Regions from separate parts of the Jeotgalicoccus sp. ATCC 8456 genome, predicted to be linked through region 4. Evidence: predicted binding sites of a transcription regulator. Region 4 holds the regulator's gene; each other region holds the start of a gene.
The links. The regulator LexA, encoded in region 4, represses DNA repair genes until DNA is damaged. The targets are predictions, from matches to a motif close to CGAACATATGTTCG.
Positions count from the first base shown of each region.

Region 1: JEM45_RS01305 (YolD-like family protein) is a predicted target of LexA. The motif match lies at 1,866-1,879, and genes of this name have one in related genera.
Region 2: recA (recombinase RecA) is a predicted target of LexA. The motif match lies at 2,144-2,157, and genes of this name have one in related genera.
Region 3: JEM45_RS10575 (YolD-like family protein) is a predicted target of LexA. The motif match lies at 1,561-1,574, and genes of this name have one in related genera.

Region 1 is NZ_CP066224.1:232,314-235,518, forward strand. It holds gene JEM45_RS01285 (NUDIX domain-containing protein) at 1-315, shown strand, start outside; gene JEM45_RS01290 (MazG nucleotide pyrophosphohydrolase domain-containing protein) at 490-810, opposite strand; gene JEM45_RS01295 (DUF3800 domain-containing protein) at 995-1,384, shown strand; gene JEM45_RS01300 (DUF3800 domain-containing protein) at 1,399-1,719, shown strand; gene JEM45_RS01305 (YolD-like family protein) at 1,905-2,279, shown strand; gene JEM45_RS01310 (VOC family protein) at 2,335-2,751, opposite strand; gene fosB (FosB/FosD family fosfomycin resistance bacillithiol transferase) at 3,180-3,205, shown strand, end outside.
Region 2 is NZ_CP066224.1:681,711-684,915, forward strand. It holds gene rny (ribonuclease Y) at 1-863, opposite strand, end outside; gene recA (recombinase RecA) at 1,033-2,088, opposite strand; gene pgsA (CDP-diacylglycerol--glycerol-3-phosphate 3-phosphatidyltransferase) at 2,258-2,842, opposite strand; gene JEM45_RS03495 (helix-turn-helix domain-containing protein) at 2,847-3,205, opposite strand, start outside.
Region 3 is NZ_CP066224.1:2,028,280-2,031,484, forward strand. It holds gene rpmG (50S ribosomal protein L33) at 1-144, shown strand, start outside; gene JEM45_RS10570 (bifunctional 5,10-methylenetetrahydrofolate dehydrogenase/5,10-methenyltetrahydrofolate cyclohydrolase) at 257-1,138, shown strand; gene JEM45_RS10575 (YolD-like family protein) at 1,135-1,521, opposite strand; gene JEM45_RS10580 (hypothetical protein) at 1,637-1,921, shown strand; gene JEM45_RS10585 (manganese-dependent inorganic pyrophosphatase) at 2,147-3,070, opposite strand.
Region 4 is NZ_CP066224.1:557,896-561,100, reverse strand. It holds gene panC (pantoate--beta-alanine ligase) at 1-152, shown strand, start outside; gene JEM45_RS03015 (CAP domain-containing protein) at 168-1,160, shown strand; gene lexA (transcriptional repressor LexA) at 1,219-1,836, opposite strand; gene JEM45_RS03005 (hypothetical protein) at 1,979-2,281, shown strand; gene JEM45_RS03000 (DUF896 domain-containing protein) at 2,373-2,624, shown strand; gene tkt (transketolase) at 2,626-3,205, shown strand, end outside.

The DNA of each region.
Region 1 (3,205 bases), 330 kb from region 4:
GGGGAAACAGTTTCTGAAGCAGCTATTAGAGAAATAAAAGAGGAAACCAATTTAGATATTAGAATTAAAAAGCTTATAGGTGTGTACTCTGAGCCTGATTCTCAGGTTTTTACTTATCCAAATGGAAGAGTAGTGCATTTTATAACAACTTGTTTTCTTGCTGAAATTACTGGGGGTGAACTACGATGTAATTCTTCTGAGTCACAAGAAATTCAATTTTTTGAACAACAAAGTTTACCAAGAGACTTATTGAAAATGCATCCTCAATGGTTAAATGACGCCCTTGCCAATGATGACTTAGCTTTTATTCGTTAAAAAGTAAATCCTTGTTAAGTTAACGGGGGGAATAGTAAAAAGAGGGGTTCAGATAAAAAATTCCACACTATTTTCCGATTACCCTATTTTAAAAACATTTCTATGCAGATACAATATATGGCTTGAACAACCATAAAAACCGCCGGAGCTCATCGCCTGGCGGTTATACATAATTTAATTTATTGAATATCTATCATTTAACTTATCAGTATGAGCTTTGAACACTTCTTCTAAAGAAATATCGTATTTATTTGCGATTACAGATACATTCGCGAGGACATCACCAAGCTCTCCAATTAATTCGTTTCTATTTTCTGCGTAGGACTCTTTCTCTTCATCCGGTCGATCTCGACCGATTTCTAAAGAGCGGATGGCTCTAGCAACTTCTCCGGTTTCTTCAGCAAGAAAGCCAATTCTTATAAAAATATCTAGATCTGACCATCCACGACTTTTATAATATTCTTCCACCCATTGTTGAAATTCAGTAGCGTTCATCTGTATTCCTCCCAATAATTATTCGATTGTTATTATAACAAAAGAGAGATTATAGATAATATTTAACCTGAGTCATTTAGGAAGAGGGGTTATTTTTGTTTCTGTATCTAAACAACAGAATACATGTTCCGTCTTACAAATTTTTTACATATACATTAAATTATATGTAAGGAGCTGTAGTGAGATGGATAAATTTATTTTTATTGACGATTCAGGTCAATTATCTAATAACGAAAGACATGAATATTTTATATATGGATGCTTGTATGTAGATGGTCCTGATGCGATTCAAGAAGCAAAAAACAAGGTAAACGCATTCTGTAGAAAAAGAAAAATTAAAGGCGAAATTAAAGGTTTCCATTTAAGTGGTAAAGATAGAAAAAAGTTACTCCAAATCCTCGGTGAAATTGATGGGATAAAACAGTATTTTGTTATGACAAAAAATAGTGAATTAAAATTCGTGAACTTCAAAGATCCAGCATCTGTTAAAAGGCATAAACAATATTTAATCAGAAGAATGATTGAAAAGTCTTTAGAAAAGAAACATTCACAAAAGAAGATGTGGTGCATTTAAGGATAGATAATGAAGTGTTTAATAGTGAAGCAGGATTGGTAGATTTTGAACATTATTTAAACAAGTATTGGTCAAAACTGGGTGAATTTTATAGTCAGCAATTTTATTGGGATTTTATGCCATACATATTATCGCAGTTCAAAGTAAAATATCTAGATTCAAAAGATGACAGGATGATTCAGTTAGCAGATTTGATAGCTAATACAAAATACAAAAGATTTAAGGATAATCCTAAGTGCGGGTCAGAATACTTAAAAACAAAATATTGCTTAAAACTTCCAGATAAGGCAGTATATAATAGTCCTAAAACCAGAAGAAGAAAGATAGAAAATTGATAAAAATACAAAAGAGTGATATTATTTAATTAACGGCATGATGTCCGTTTTAACAGTAAGTAGGTCGAAAAGATTCTAAGCGTATGTTAAGTACGTGACCCTTATTGGTAAGCCTCTTCGGAGGCTTATTTTTTATCTTTACACATAGAACATACGTTCGATATAATTACTCAAGAGGTGATTATATGGACTATCGTGAGTTCCCACAATCTGAGCTGAACAGTAACATTCCACAAGGTAGAACTATGGTAAAGTGGGCACCATTTGCGACCATGCCTGAGCAGTATGAGAATGTAGACAAGATGATTGAGTCACAACTCCACATGCCAGAACCTTCATTAACCGAGGACTTAATGCAGGAGTTAGAGTTGAAGCTACGTAACTTATTAGACTGTAATGTTGTATTGCGTTACTGGAGTGGTGGTTATGAGCACCAGATCGAGTGCAAGGTAGAGCATATAGACGACTGGAGTAGAGTGGTTACAGTGAGTAAAGGGGCTAACTTAATATATGTAGAGTTTAAGCATATATACGAGGTTAGAAGGTATGATTGGATATAAAAAGACCTGCCTACTCAGACAGGTCTTTACTAATTCATCTGTTACAATTAAAACTTTAATATTCTTTTGAGGTTTGATTCATCAGCTTTTCAAAATCAGTATCACTAATATTTGATTGTGTAAGTGTGATTAAATGCCCGTCAGGATCTTTAACAGTCATTTCTTTTGCATTCCATGGTTTCTCCTCTAATTGAGACACAATAAATTTCTGTGAAATACTTTGTGCTTTATCTTCAATGTCGTTGATTAATATATTTAAATATATTGAATTACCAACTTCAAAATCAGCACTAGAAATTAGCATTAAGTCCTGATATTTCTCAAGTCTTAAATGATTCATAAGCACTTCGTTTTTGTCGTTTCTAAATTTAAAGACACTTTTAAAACCGAGTGTTTTCTCATACCATTTCTCCGACTTCTCCATATCTTTTACCAGTACTTTGTTAAACATTGGCATTTGATAAAATTCCATTTTTATCACCTCCTCATAAATTGATTATAGAGGCTGACGTAACGTAAAGGTCAACGCAGAAATTGAAATTCACCTAATTTATCGAATTCTTTAAAATTCGTTTATATGAGCAAATGTGGTATAATGAAGATGTAAACGATCAAGCTATTTATCTACTCGGTTTATAGCTAAGTTGCAAGTTACTTTAAAACTTGATACTAATGTAAGACATAAGGGCTTACCAGTTGGCAGGTAACAAAAAAACCTGACGTTTAAATTGGAGAGTCCCTACCATAAGTGGGAATTGTAAAATATACAAAAATAGTGTACATGAACAAAAGCCACCTGGGAAGAGGTGGCTTGATCATTATATATTCATTTATGTTAGAATGTTCTATAAATTAAAAGAATGAAATGATAAATATTAATGAAGAAAGTAGAGGCTTTTAATGATTCAATCAATTAATCACGTTAC
Region 2 (3,205 bases), 120 kb from region 4:
CGGGATTTATCAACCATTTCTTCAATACGTCCTGGATGAATTCGGCCATCTTCTACGAGTGCTTCTAGGGCACTTTTCGCAATTTGACGACGAATCGGATCAAAGCCTGATAAGATTACTGCTTCTGGCGTATCATCGATGATGAGATCGACTCCAGTCAGCGTTTCAAGTGTTCTAATGTTACGACCTTCGCGGCCAATGATGCGACCTTTCATCTCATCATTTGGTAGGTTGACTACCGACACTGTGGACTCGCTTGTATATTCTGCTGCGTAACGCTGTGCCGTTAGGGCAAGCAGTTCACGCGCTTCTTTTTCTACATCGCGGGTCATTGCTTCTTTCTTTTCTTTTACCATTACAGCCATATCATGTGACAGTTCTTGTTCTACTTGAGAGAACAACTCTTCTCGCGCTTCATCACGAGTCAGTCCGGAGATGCGGGATAATTCTGTTTCTTGTTGACTAATTTTTTCATTAATCTCGTCATCCTTGGCATCTACCATCTGCTGTTTTTCTTCAATTTTAGCTTCTTTTTGTTCCAACGAGTCATCTTTCTTATCTAGCGTTTCGCTTTTACGATCTAAGGATGATTCTCGTTGAATTAATCTGTTTTCATATGCTTTCATCTCTGCGCGTTGACGATTCATATCATCATCGAAAGCTTCCTTCAGATTTTGGTTTTCTTCCTTCGCTTCGAGCAGCTTTTCTTTCTTGAGATTGTCAGCTTCTTTCTCTGCTTCTGAAATTATATGATCAGCTGATGTTCTCGCTTGTTGCTGCTTTTTCGTCAACATGTTATTGACAATAAAATATCCGATAACAACACCTAGAATAATACCAATTAGGATGAAGAGAATGTTCATTAAGTCCACAATAAACACCTCCCTATCTCGGTTCTAAAGTGTGTTAAATATAATATGAGTTGAATTAAAATATTATATATTACAATTTTAAATATAATGTTACATAAAAGCAAGCACGAGAATTTACATTTCCCGTGCTTGCCGACTTTTAATAAATTGCTATATAAGCTTATTTTAATTCATCTTCATCAAAGAGTGTACTTTCTTTCTCATCCTCTTCTTCAGTGACTTCAATATCTTCCCCAAAGCCGAGTGCCGAGCGCAGTTTTCTTTGGATTTCTTCGTATAGTTCAGTGTTTTCTTTTAGTGTATTCTTCGCATTCTCTTTACCTTGGCCAAGTCTTTCACCATTGTAAGAATACCAAGCACCACTTTTTTCAATGATGTCTTCTTCTACACCAAGGTCAATCACTTCACCGACGCGAGAAATACCTTCACCATACATGATGTCGACTTCTGCCACTTTAAACGGTGGTGCAACCTTATTTTTTACAACTTTAATCTTAGTACGGTTACCAACGATATCTTGACCGACTTTAAGACTTTCCGCACGGCGGACTTCAAGACGTACTGAGCTATAGAATTTTAGGGCACGTCCGCCGGTTGTTGTTTCTGGGTTACCGAACATCACACCAATTTTCTCACGAACTTGGTTGATGAATAAGGCAGTTGTGTTTGACTTAGAAATGGCACCTGAAAGTTTACGTAGTGCCTGAGACATCAGACGGGCTTGAAGACCCATGTGAGAGTCACCCATCTCACCTTCTATTTCCGCTCTAGGTGTTAGAGCTGCTACAGAGTCGATAACGACCATATCTACAGCACCACTACGTACGAAAGCTTCTGTAATTTCTAGTGCTTGCTCACCTGTGTCTGGTTGTGAAATATATAAATTATCAATGTCTACACCAAGATTCTTAGCATATTCTGGATCGAGCGCATGCTCTGCGTCAATGAAGGCACAGATGCCTCCATTTTTCTGAACTTCTGCAATCGCGTGTAGGGATACTGTCGTCTTACCTGAAGATTCCGGTCCATAGATTTCTATAATTCTGCCTTTAGGATAACCGCCTACACCGAGTGCTCTGTCTACTGTGACTGATCCTGATGAAGTGGTTTGTACCTTACGTCCAACGTCATCTCCTAGCTTCATTACCGAACCTTTACCAAATGATTTTTCCATATTTTTAATTACTGTATCTATCGCTTTATGTCTTTCGTCCATAATGTACCTCCAGTCGTGATTTCATATTTATTATATCACTCATAAAATAAAAAAGCGAATATATGTTCGCTTTTAAATACAAAATTTTAATTTTTGCTGACCATTTTCTAATTACCGCCAGGATTCATTACTAAACTTCACTTTTCTGTTGGTTTTTATCGACAATTTTTTATTTATGGTCTGCCTTAAAAACAGCACGGCCTTTAACAAAGTATTCGACTCCAGATAAGATTGTAAAGAAGACTGCAATGTACATTAATACCATACCTGGTGAAAATGGTAGGAAGCTTGTCATAATATCACCGAAAAGTAAAAATACTAGTGCAAACATTTGAAAGACCGTCTTCACTTTACCAAGCTGGCCTGCTGCTGACACGTAGCCCTGCTCAATTTGTAAGAGTCTTAAACCTGTGACTGCAAATTCACGTGCGATGATGACGACTGCAATCCAGGATGAAATAACATGCCATTCAACTAGGACAATTAAACCGGTCGTGACGAGGAGTTTGTCGGCAAGCGGATCTAAAAATTTGCCCATGTTGGTAATGAGATTCCATTTACGGGCTAAGTAGCCATCTAAAAAGTCAGTCAATGCGGCAACGACAAAGGTAACAGCAGCAATGAGCTGTTCAATACGGATAACTTCCCCACCGAGGAAGGTCGTATTGCCAAAACCGAAATCGACTAAGGCAAAGATTAAGAAGACTGGAATAAGGATGACTCGAAACACAGTCAACCAATTAGGTATATTCATTTTGTCACTCCCTCGTTATGTTAAATTGATAATATATTGTTACCGTATCACCACGTAAGGAATTGTCGAGTGGCTGACCATCAATTGAGACATCAAAATTCGTAGAGTTTCCGAGTGCCAAATTTAATACAGACGCTTCTGGATCAATATCAAAAGTGCCACCTTCAGATTCCTCATATAGATAAGAATTTTCAAGGTCATCAGTTAGGCTAACCCAAGAAGGCTCATCTCCTGAAATTTCCACTGAAAAAGTGTCACTCGTCGTAATATTGTATATCAAAGTATTACCTTCACGATTGACAAAACTCACATCGGTTGTCGGCGCTTCTTCAGCTTCTTCCTCGCTTGTTTCCTCTGTTTCTT
Region 3 (3,205 bases), 620 kb from region 4:
GTAATCGTTACATTAGCTTGCACTGAGTGCGGAGACCGCAACTACAGCACTAAGAAAAACAAAAGAAACAATCCAGAGCGTATCGAAATGATGAAATTCTGCCCTAGATTGAACAAGTACACGTTACACCGTGAAACTAAATAATTACTTATAGCTATCATCAATTGATGATAGCTTTTTTTAATTTAACCCTTTGATTATGTTATAATGAGTCTGGGTCATTGACTAGTAAAATATTAATAGGGGAGTGCAATATATGACAGTAGTTATGGACGGCAAAAAGGTTGCCGCACACTTGTCCGATGAGATTCGTGAAGCACTAGAGGTTTCAGAATCACATGGTATTCAGCCTAAAGTGGCGTTTGTGAGAATTGGAGATTTATCCGATTCGATCTCTTATGAAAATGCCGCGGTTAAACGTTTTGAAAAATTGGGAATCCAGACATCTCAGTTCCATTTTCCAGAAGATGTATCGACGAAAGTATTTTTAACAAAGTTTAGAGAAATTAATGAAGATTATTCAATACACGGTATCTTACTCTTACAACCTTTACCAAAACACATTCCAATGAAACGTGTAGCAGAGGTTATGAATTCATTTAAAGATATCGATGGAATGAAAGCATCAAATCTAGGTAAGGTACTCACGAACGATCCTGATCGTTTGGAACCATGTACACCTGCCGCTGTAATGAATATGCTTGATTACTATGACATCGACTTAAAGGGTAAAAATGTCACAGTAGTTGGTGCGAGTGCAGTAGTTGGTAAGCCGTTATCACTGTTAATGATGAACAGAGAAGCGACAGTTACCACATGTAACTTATACACTGACGATCTTGTTGAGAAATGTAAGAATGCGGACGTCATCGTTTCTGCAGCGGGAGCAATTAACTTGATTGATGAACCACACGTCAAAGAAGGTGCGGTTGTTGTCGATGTGGGTATTAACTTTAATGATGAAGGTAAGATGGTCGGCGACGTGAACTATGAAGCAGTTAAAGATAAAGCTTCATTCATTACACCAGTTCCGGGTGGAATCGGTGCAATTACAACGACAGTGCTTGCTTATCATTTAGTTAAGGCAACAGAACACCAGAAAGAACCTGTCTTGTTCTTAGAAAAACAAGAGAACTAATATTTATCGATTAAGATAATATCTAAAATATCTATAAAAGGGACGAAGATTAAATCTTCCTGTCCACACTTTTGACCAATGAGCATCAAGCTCCATTGGTCTATTTTTATAACTTCTAAATCTACGGAGAAGCGAGAACCATCATAGTAGTAGAAAATACGAACTGCACGTTGTTCATTGAGCGCTTTTTGGAAAGTAAATTCCATTTCACTTAAACGATCATCGGACAGTTCAGGGCGTTCAATTTTAGTCTGATCATCCATGAGTTGCTGCACATTTTCAAACTGCTCAGGCATAGTAGCAAAAGGCGCCCACTTGATCATGCCGCGTCCATTGGGAATATTTGAGTTGAGTTGATCCACGGGAAGTTGACGATAATCCATAACTTCAACCTTCTTTCTTAACTGCTTGTTCTCATTATACGAACATACGTTCGATTTTTCAAGTGGTGGATATATGGTAAATTAATAGTAATAATAAGCTGAGTGAGGACGAAGAATGCGTAAAAAATTAGTTTGGGGAATCATTACTGTCATTGTCTTGTCAGTATTGCTACTTCCTTTAGTTGATAAAACAGCAAGTACGACGCGGGTCATCATTGATAACACAACCAAAGAAATTGTCCATCCGTCCTGCTACGATCAAGCGGACTTAACGAATTGGATAGACGAAGTCTCATTTGGTAGAGCAATAGATGAGTTAGAGTACGATGTTAGAGATGAGTGTTCAAAAGAACGCTTAGAAGAAGGTAAAACAAGCGTGTTGATGAGAATACTGGAGTAAATGGATTATTGTGGGCGGGTCGGCTGGGTCACTGTGAAGTTGACAGCGGTCTGCTAGGAAAATAACGGGTCGCTGTGAAGTTGACAACGGACCGCTAGGAGAAAATCGGGTCACTGTGACCACCACAAGTCGCACAACCATCAACAACCAATACTCAAACAACAAAAGAGAGCACCCAACTGAATTAAGTTGGATGCTCTCTCTCTTTTTCATAACAAACAAAAATTATTCTGATAAGGCTTTTGTAATGTTTGGAACGACTTGTTTTTTACGAGATACAACACCTTCTAGAATTGCTGTATTCTGGTCAAGCGCAACATCAAAGGCACGTTCTACTGATGAAAACTCATTTCCTAGTGCGAGTACCTTAGAGTTTGAGTTAAGAATATCCGTAACGATCAACGTAAATAGATCGTAATTTTCTTTGTCGATTTCTGAATTGATTGCTGCTTCAATTTCCTCACGACGGTTGAATACTTCGTCCACATCTACAACGTTGACTTGAGCGATACGTACGCTTTTCTCACCAATATCAAACGTTTTTGCATCTTCAGTGATTAACTGAACTGCTGATTTGTCTTTAGTAGATGCACCGGCTTTAAGTATTTCAAGACCGTATGTTTCAAGATCAACACCTGCTACAGCTTTTAATTCTGATGCTGCATCGATGTCTTCTTCAGTTGTTGTTGGTGATTTGAAAAGTAAAGTATCTGAAATAATTGCAGATAACATAAGTCCTGCCATTTCCTTAGATAATTCCAAGTTTTTCTCTTTGTAAATTTTGTTTAGGATTGTTGCAGTACAACCGACAGGTTCAGCACGGTAGTAGAGTGGGCCTTCAGTTTCAAAGTTCGCAATTCTGTGGTGATCGAAAACTTTTGTAACGACCGCATTTTCGATACCTTTTGCAGATTGTTGTTTCTCATTGTGATCGACTAAAATAACTTCGTCTCCATTTGCCACTTCTGTTAGTAAATCCGGTACTTCTACTCCGAATTCATCTAGGGCGTACTGTGTTTCACTGTTAATATCTCCAAGGCGATATGCCTTTACATCTGAACCGAGTTGTTTCTCAATATCTTGGACAACAAGTGCAGAAGTTATCGTATCAGTATCTGGGTTTTGGTGACCGAATATTTTAATTGCCATTTACAGTCAATCTCCTTTTTCATGTGTGTGTAATATTTTCTTCACTTAATATTTTAACATTTCTTAAGGGTGTCTTCTATATCTTCATATAAAGAGCGATATAACTGTACTTTACCAGGTTATTTTATGTGATAA
Region 4 (3,205 bases):
AACAAAATACAAGTGGGTCAATTGATGATTTAGCAATCTACAGGGCTGATAATCTTGGTGAACTTAATGAAATTGACAGTGATGTTATCATATTCATAGCGGTACAATTTTCTAAAGCACGTCTCATCGATAATTTATACGTCAGTATTTAGAGGGGAATAGTTTGAATGAATTGGATACGACGCGCACTTGGATTAGTAATTTTATATTTGGTAGTGGTTTTTATCGTACCAGTCATTCAATCTTATGATTTTAGAAATGGGTTGAACGAAGATTACTTCAGTCATTGGTTTGAAGGCCACTTCATACCCAGTTATGATACGACGAAGATTGAAAAGGTTTATGGTAGTCAAGAAACCAACATTGATTATTCCTTAGGTTCTTCAGTGACGACAGAAGGGGAAACTGTTTTAAACTCCGAGTACGAAGGTGTTTTTGTGATTAAAAATGAGCCTGGTGCTTTTCACATGTTACTCGTAAGAGACGGAGAACTGACTGGTGGATATACTAATTCACCAAACGTATCACTCGGCAAGATGAGTATAGACAAGATGACTCGAGAAAAGGCCAGAGAAACTTACGGTGAACCGGTGGAGTATGTTAGAAAGCAGTGGAAACGACTGAAAGTAGAAAATGAAGAATATGATGTCTTTGATGTCGGAAATTACTATGTCTACTTCTTTTATGATATTCATGAAGGCTATCAAGCCAATGGTATGCTTGTCTTACATAAGGACGAGATTATTGATATCAGTGAACTGTATAACCATCCATCAATAGAAGATAATGAACTCATGCACTATTATCTCTTAAATGCTACACGTTATGAATACGGCTATGGCATGTTAGATAGAAATGCCGAAGTGGATAATGTTGCTTACTATCACAGTGTAGACATGGCGGAACGTAAGTTCTTTGATCATGATAATCCTGATGGAAATGGTCTAAAGGAAAGGTTGGAAAGAGAAAATGTGAGGTATACCTATGCTGGTGAAAATATCGCAACAGGACATACTTCTCCAATATTCGCTCACCACAGTCTTTTAAACTCACCATCTCACAGAGTGAATATTTTAAATGATAAGTTCACATCAGTGGGCATAGGGATTGAGTATGATCAGGAACAAGTGCCTTTTTATACTGAAAACTTTTTACAATAATAAATAATGTATAGAGAAACACTCAGAATCTTTTCTTTAAGATTCTGAGTGTTTTTTGTTAAATAAATTCTCTAAATAAACCAACCACTTTGCCTAAGACACTCACATTATCAAGGAATATTGGTTCCATTGTAGAATTTTCAGGTTGTAAACGATAGTACCCTTTTTCCTTATAGAAACGTTTAACTGTTGCTTCATCTTCATCAGTCATGGCAACAATAATTTCACCGTTATGTGCAATGTTTTGCTTGCGAACAATGACTCTGTCACCATCATGTATGCCAGCTTCAATCATACTATCACCAACAACATTTAATAAGAAGATTTCACTATTATGGTTGGCAGTAAAATGTTCTGGGAGGGGGAAGTATTCTTCAACATTTTCCACGGCTGTTATCGGTAAACCAGCTGTGACCTTACCAAGGACAGGCACGTGAATAACCGGAGATTCATTTACATCTGATTCTTGCACGATTTCAATCGCACGTGGTTTGGTAGGATCACGTTTAATGTAGCCCTTACTTTCTAGTTTAGCGAGATGGCCATGCACGGTTGAGCTGGATTGTAGACCTACTGCATTACCAATCTCTCTAACGCTTGGTGGATATCCCTTATCGTTAACGTTTCTTTTTATAAACTGAAATATATCTTTTTGTCTCTCTGTTAAATCTTTCATCATTTTACCTCCAACCTTATGTTAATTAAATTTTACCATATTGTAAGTACGCTTACAAACATTTGTTCGTATAATTGTTGACTAAGAACAAGTGTTCTGTTATATTATTAATACAAACATTTGTTCGAAGGAGAGAATGTAAATGACAATTAAAGAATTGAAATCATTGATGGGATTGTTTACCGTGACGTTGAGTCTAGTGCTTTTATATAGTTTTACTAATACGGAACAAGTAGAGGGAGAGAACGTTTATTCTTCTGAAACTACAGCGAGTACAGAAGTTGTAAATGAAATGGATAGCGAACAAAAAACGAACACAATGTTATCTGGAGAAAGTGAAAGTATCATAGAGGAAGAACTCGTGAGTGGTGTGGTTCACACAGGTCTATTGGCAAATCGAATGATGGCACATTTCCAGAATTATGAAGTTTCTAGTTTAAATTAGATATATTGTGAGTTTATTCTCAAAATAAGTGCAGGACCGTTTGGTTTCTGCACTCTTTTTGTGGTAAATTATATGAGAAAGGATGACGCTTATGTTAGATGATGAAAAGATTAAACAGCTCAATGCACTTGCAAGAAAGAAAAAAGAAAATAACATTTCTGAATCTGAAATGCGAGAGCTGACTAAATTGAGAAAAGAATATTTATCAAACTTTAGAAATTCTTTTAGAAATCACATTGAAAGTACTAAGGTCATTGATCCGGAGGGTAATGATGTTACGCCTCAGAAGGTCAAAGATATAAAAGCACAAAAAAACAATGATAGTAATAAAGGAGACAAATGATATGTCATTTGATAAGACGGATTTACTCGCAATTAATACCATTAGATCTTTAAGCATTGATGCAATTGAGAAGGCAAATTCAGGTCACCCCGGTTTACCTATGGGTGCGGCACCAATGGCTTATGTGTTATGGCAGAAGCACTTAAACTTCAACCCTAAAAATGTAAATTGGTTCAACAGAGACCGCTTTGTTTTAAGTGCTGGTCATGGTTCAATGTTGATTTACAGCTTATTACACTTATCGGGTATTCTAGAAATGGATGACTTAAAAGAATTCAGACAGTATGAATCTAAAACACCAGGACACCCTGAATTTAAACATACAGAGGGTGTCGAGGTAACGACTGGCCCACTTGGTCAAGGTTTTGCAATGAGTGTCGGTATGGCGATGGCAGAAACTCATTTAGCTGCAACATTTAATTCTGAGGATAATAATGGACTTGTTGATCACTATACATATGTACTTGCATCTGATGGTGATTTAATGGAAGGGATCTCTCATGAGGCTGCTTCTCTAGCTGGTCACCTAGGTTTAGGTAAATTAATCGTCCTTTATGATTCTAATGATATTTCCTTAGATG